Marinomonas mediterranea MMB-1: one gene and its partner. The protein of the gene in region 2 interacts with the protein of the main gene of each other region in a pairwise test. Links are inferred from orthologs where the notes say so. Each region holds a gene or a part of one and is shown on either strand. Other genes may lie near its edges.

Region 1 (3,183 bases), 280 kb from region 2 along the record:
TCTAGGAAAAAAGATCCTTATTTTTTACTTCTCTAATAACAAGCCCAGCTCTTTGCCCTACCGGAAGATTAACATTTGGGAAGACGACGGAATCCCCTGTTTGCTTAATGACATAACGACCTTTGTCCGACTCTGCGAGCACTGTCGCTTTATCAAAAGGCGTAAAGTTTTCCATATCATCGGGAATATTAAGCCTGTAACCGTCCGAATCTTTCACTAAGGAGTCAATCACCTTAAAAACCTTCATAGAGACATAGCGTTCGCTAGATACAAGCGCCCCTGTTTCTATTAACGATCTTAAGCCAACATTGATCGCCTCAAATTCCGATAAGTCGTTTCGTCCAAATGGATGTACCTTCCCAAGTTCAATAGTAAAGGCCTGAGCATCGTGTTCTGCATAACTATAATAAGAAAACGTGGTCGTCGGTTGATGGGACAAAAGCACTGCTTCAATACCGCATTCAGCAATAAAGGAAAACTGCGTAAGGTTGTAGCGCTTATTGCCTATATAAGGGTGCACTGCAAATTTTTTGTATTTCGACCCTCGAATTGCGGTATGCAAATCATAATGAAGACGAGTGTGGTTTGCCGGTGCCTCATCAAAGAACCGCGTCACACAATGCTCTAAAAAAATTGCCCTTTTTACTTCTCTTCCGATGTAGTTTTTATGAGCACCTAAGAACAGGCGATTTAAATTTACATCACAAAACCGTTCGCCTTTTACCGCAGCATGTGGGTTACCAATGATAATCAATAGCCGAATAGAGGGAGACAAATCTTGATTTAGCATATCTTTAACGATCTGATTCACCAATTCCATTGGCCCGGTTTCATTACCATGTATCCCAACCGAAATAACCAAACTCACCGGTTGAAATTTAGTCTTTGAAACAACAATTCGCTCTATACCACTCTGATCAACACTTGCTCCACTTGCTTCGCTTTGATACTTAGGTTCAAAGCGAAGCACGCCAAGCCCCTCTGTAACAACGATAAACGAGCCATAGTCAACGGAGGCTCTGTCGTTGTTATCTAACGCCTTCAGTGTATGCGCCAGAAAGTCATTGTCAGGAATCATCATCACCTTGCCCTAAGTTTTGCATTTTGCTCTATGCTACATAAATACCGCGCATCAGCCTATAATCGAATAGAGATGGCGCAAGTGCAGGTCGCATTTTGGAAAGGAAGCCAACTTAAAAAGCAAGAAATGAAGAGCTGTTCCTTTTAATATACTGTAAACATAGATACTCTTTAGTTGGGATTTTTTATCTACAGATAAGACGCGCAATACAGTATACGATCTAGGAGGAACACCTTAGATCCAATCGCTCTGAACACATTAAAAAAAGCGCTGCTTTTGACTTTCACATAAGGCTTAACATTGACACCCATTAAAGAAGAAATCATCGCGCTAGTTGATGAAAACAATACCGTCGTTGGCGAAGTATCTCGCAAAAAAATGCGCTTTGGCGTCGACATACACAGAGTAACCTATGTACTGGTATTTACCCCTGAAAAGAAGCTCATTGTTCAAAAAAGAACGGACGACAAAGAGTTTTGCCCAGGCTACTTCGGAATAACGACTGGCGGTGTGGTTGAAAGTGGCGAATCCTACCAGTTATGTGCTGAAAGAGAATTAAAAGAAGAGCTCGGCGTTTCACTTCCGCTGACGTCTCACGGCGTATTTTTTACTGAGGGGGAAGGTTATCGAATTTGGGGGAAACTGTATTCCGCCTGCTATGATAAGACAAAACATGGGGAACTGACACTTCAACCCAAAGAAGTGGCCGCTGTTAAAGAAATGTCAGTTGAATTTATACTCAGCAACCCAGAAGGGTTGTCATTCACACCGGACTCTTTAGATGCCTTTAAATACTATGCCGAACATCGTACGCAAGCACAGCCTTCTGATCCTTTGTAGTATATGGAGCTGTTTATTCTCTCATGGCACTTTTGCCATTGAGCGATGGCAACATGATGCCTATATAGAAAATAGCTTTATTAAGATCGCGCTTGAAAGAGAGTATAAAAAAACCGCAAATCCAAAGATCATTAGATGGGAACAACCCGTAAAAATCTTTTTTAGCAGTGACGCGGGGGATAGCGCCTTTCAGAAAGAACTCTTAAGCGTTCACGCACAACACCTTTCTCACATAACAGGGCTCCCAATTGACTTTACGCTCGACCCAGAGGAGGCCAATCTATATGCCATATTTACGTATTACAATCAAATGGAAGACAAAGTTAGACAATACGCTGGCGACCCCAACAAAAGCCGAAAAGCACTAGACGAAGCTCTTTGCCTTGGTAAAATTTTCACAAACACACACAGCGAAATTACCAAAAGTGTCATCATAATCCCCGTTGACTACGCTCGTCAAAAAGCGCGTTTTCTAGATTGCATTGTCGAAGAAATCACTCAGTTATTAGGGCTTCCAAACGATTCAGGCGATGTTTTCCCCTCCATATTTAATGATGTGAGCACCGACATTTACTTGAGCCCTCTCGACTATTTATTACTTAGAACGCTTTATTCCCCCAGACTAAAAACTGGACTCAACGTAACGCAAACAAAAGCAATTCTACCCGACATTATGAAAGACCTTCATCAAACTAAAGAGATTGAAAATGCAATCAATTTGGTTCAGGAATACAGCCTCAAACGCTATTTAGGAGACTAAGGACGTTAAAACCTATGAGCGGAAAAACAGCTTTTTCTTAACCCGAGTCATAAAATAATATTATTTTTCTGTTTTTTCGTCTCATTACGGTAAAATGCCGTCATATTTTTCTGGCGACTCTTAAGAATACAGTTGAGAGTACGCAATAGTCGGAGTGATTGAATGTTTCCAGAGCTTAAAAATGATCGTTTCCTACGTGCCCTATTAAAAGAGCCTGTAGACACAACCCCAGTATGGATGATGCGTCAAGCAGGTCGCTACCTTCCTGAATACCGTACATCTCGCGCTACGGCAGGCGATTTTTTAAGTCTATGTAAAAACCAAGACTTCGCATGTGAAGTAACACTGCAACCACTAGAGCGATATGAGCTGGATGCGGCTATTTTATTTTCTGACATTCTGACCATTCCCGATGCAATGGGGCTTGGGCTTTACTTTGAGACTGGCGAAGGCCCTAAGTTTAAACACACTGTTCGCTCGAAAGCCGATGTTGACGCCCTTC
Region 2 (3,157 bases):
GTGCAATGAAGTCGACAGGTACAAGGCGAGTGCCTTGATGTAATAGCTGGTGATACGCATGTTGGCCGTTTGTACCCGCACCGCCCCAAATGATAGGACCTGTATCTGTTTCTACAGCCTTGCCATCAACTAAGTTCGCTTTCCCGTTGCTTTCCATGTCCAGCTGCTGAATGTGGGCGGGTAAGGCGCGTAAATAGTGATCATAAGGTATCAATGCATGGCTTTGAGCATTATGAAAACTGCTGTACCAAACGCCTAAAGCACCCATAATAACGGGTAAATTTTCTTCTAGTGGGGCCGTTTTAAAATGAGTATCCATTTGATACGCACCGTCTAGAACGGCATTGAAATTTTCCATGCCGATTGCGACGGCAATAGGTAAGCCAATGGCTGACCAAAGAGAGTAACGTCCACCGACCCAGTCCCACATAGGGAAAATGTTTTCTTCTGCGATACCAAACTGAACGGCTTTTTCCACATTGGAGCTCACAGCCGCAAAGTGTTTATGTACTAGCTCTTCAGGACCTCCGTTGCGCAAGAACCAGTCTCGCGCTGCGTTGGCGTTGTAGAGGGTTTCCAGTGTACCGAACGATTTTGATGAAATAATAAAAACCGTCGTTTCTGGATCTAAGTAACGTAGCTTTTCGGTAATGTCTGAGCCGTCGATGTTAGCAACGAAGTGAACATCGATGCTTGATTGCTTGTACGGGGTTAGCGCTTCTGCAACCACCTTTGGTCCAAGGTATGAACCACCAATGCCAATTGAAACAACATCTGTGATCGGAAGGTTGGAGTAACCGCGCCATTGTCCGGTTTGCAGTTGCCAAACAAACTTTTCCATTTGTTTCAGTGTCGAGCGAACTTCTGCTAGGACGTTTGTGTCATCGACCATTAAACTTTCTTGAGCATGGCTTGCTCTAAGTGCAGTGTGCAGGACAGAGCGGTTTTCCGTATTGTTTATTTTGTCGCCGTTGAACATGCCTTTAATAGCATCGTGCATGCCGACTTCAGTGAGGAGCTGATTTAAAAGAGATAGCGTTTTTTCATTGGCTCTGTTTTTTGAGTAATCCAATGTCCAGCCAGCAGCTGAAACCGTTAGCTTTTCTGCGCGATTGCTGTCTTCATCGAAAAGAGTGGCCATTTTAACATTGGACATTTCTTCTTTGTGTTCAGTCAAAGCCTTCCAAGCTGGAAGTCCGGTGGGTGAGCTCATTACAATCTCCCTAGGTTGATATTGAATTAGGTAAGCTCGACGGTAATATTATCAATTAGTCGTGCTTTTCCTAGATATGCCGCAGCCAAGATGACTAGGCTTCTCTCTTCCTCTAACGGTGTTTGTAAGCTATCTTGCGCACGTATTTCAAAGTAGTCACGTTGAAAGCCCACCGCTTCAAGCTTCTGTTGAGCTTGTTCGCGGATTTCTTCGTGACTCGTGCTGCCTATCATAAGCTGATCTTTTGCCCATTTTAGTGTGGCATATAGGTTTGTTGCAATGTCTCTTTCTTCTTGGCTTAGGTAGCCATTACGAGAGCTTAGTGCCAGACCTGACTCAGATCGAGCAATATCAACGCCAATAATGTTGATGTTGGAGCTTAAATCTCTGGTCATGTCTTCTATGACTTTTAATTGTTGATAATCTTTGTTACCAAAAATCGCACAGTCAGGTTGTACTATGTTAAATAGTTTGGTGACGACCGTTGCAACACCAATAAAGTGTCCTGGACGGCTCGCGCCACAGAGAATATCAGACAGACCTGTTACTTCAATTTGTGTTTGACTACGTTTGCCATCTGGGTACATTTCGAGGGCATCAGGCGCGAATAAATAATCACAGCCATTGGATTCGAGCAGAGTTTGATCGTCTTTTAGTGTTCTTGGGTATCGCTCCAAATCCTCGTTTTTACCAAATTGCATTGGGTTGACGAAAATTGAGGCGACGACGATCTCACTTTCTTGGCGGGCTCTTCGGATTAGATCCATGTGCCCTTCATGCAAGTTTCCCATTGTTGGAACAAATGCGATGTGTTTTTCTTTTAGTCGATCTTGATAGAGTGTATCTCGTAATTCTTTTACGGTGTGAAATGTTTTCATAAATCAGAAACCGTGCTCAGGGGCTGGGAAAGTGCCCGATTTTACTTCGTCAGAAAAGGCCTCAAAAGCCTCCTGAATGCTGCGTCCGTCTGTTAAAAAGTTTTTAACGAAACGAGGTTTTCGGCCTTGAGTGACGCCAAGCATGTCATGCATAACTAATACCTGACCATCTGTATGAGGGCCTGCGCCGATTCCGATCGTCGGAATATTGACTGCTTCTGTCAGTGTTTTTCCGAGTTCGGAGGGAATGCATTCATACAGTAAAATATCAGTGCCTGCGGCTTCTAATTCTAGAGACTCTTTAAGAAGGAGTGCCGCTGTCGCTTCATCCTTACCTTGAACCTTATAGCCACCTAGCTTGTGAACCGCTTGAGGGGTTAAGCCTAGGTGTGCACATACTGGGATGCCTCGCTCTGTCAGAAGGCCAATGGTGTCTTTTAGCCAGCTTCCTCCTTCCAACTTGACCATATGCGCGCCAGCTTGCATTAACTTCGCAGCATTATCTAAGGCTTGTTCAGGTTTGGAGTAGCTCATAAAAGGCATGTCTGCGAGTAGGAACGCGTTATCGTTGCCGCGCTTCACGGCCGCGATGTGATAACACATATCTTCAATTGAAACGGGCAGAGTGCTGTCTTGGCCTTGAACGACCATTCCTAATGAGTCACCTATTAGTATGGTTTCAATGCTTGCTGCGTTCATTGCGCCTGTAAAAGTCGCGTCATAGCTGGTTAGGCAAGTAAACTTTTCTTGCTCTTGCTTCATCTTTCGAAGCTTGGAAAGCGTGACTGGGCGCGTTAATTTTTTATTAGTATCTGAATACATAACCTACTCTTTTTCAATCGAGACCAAATCGCTGGTATCAAGTTGCTTTACATGCTCTTCGACGGATTTGCCGTTAGAAAGAAGCAGTTCAGGTGCTAGGTCAGATAGGGGTTGGATCACAAACCCTCTTTCTAGCATAAATGGATGAGGTACGTTTAATCGTGGATGGGAGATGGTTTCTCTGTCGATTAAAAGGATGTCTAAATCAAGTGTTCTCGGGCCCCAGTGTCTTTCGCGTACTCGG

The links.
Region 1: the proteins of panC (region 2) and MARME_RS16995 interact in binary tests that used the Escherichia coli proteins (3 or more experiments, as listed by UniProt). The link is inferred for Marinomonas mediterranea MMB-1 from one-to-one orthologs.

What each region holds. Positions count from the first base shown.
Region 1 is NC_015276.1:3,707,606-3,710,788, forward strand. What follows is about bases 305-3,151. They hold MARME_RS16995 (NUDIX hydrolase), read left to right. Parts: upstream 305-1,381; coding sequence 1,382-1,921; downstream 1,922-3,151. Other genes in these bases: astE (succinylglutamate desuccinylase), read right to left, coding at 305-1,081; MARME_RS17000 (DUF2927 domain-containing protein), read left to right, coding at 1,863-2,681; hemE (uroporphyrinogen decarboxylase), read left to right, coding at 2,844-3,151. In the rest of the region: more of astE, read right to left, coding at 2-304; more of hemE, read left to right, coding at 3,152-3,183.
Region 2 is NC_015276.1:3,983,616-3,986,772, reverse strand. Bases 166-2,986 are described here. They hold panC (pantoate--beta-alanine ligase), read right to left. Parts: upstream 2,092-2,986; coding sequence 1,240-2,091; downstream 166-1,239. Other genes in these bases: folK (2-amino-4-hydroxy-6-hydroxymethyldihydropteridine diphosphokinase), read right to left, coding at 2,917-2,986; panB (3-methyl-2-oxobutanoate hydroxymethyltransferase), read right to left, coding at 2,095-2,913; pgi (glucose-6-phosphate isomerase), read right to left, coding at 166-1,213. Also shown: more of pgi, read right to left, coding at 1-165; more of folK, read right to left, coding at 2,987-3,157. UniProt on the Escherichia coli protein: Catalyzes the condensation of pantoate with beta-alanine in an ATP-dependent reaction via a pantoyl-adenylate intermediate.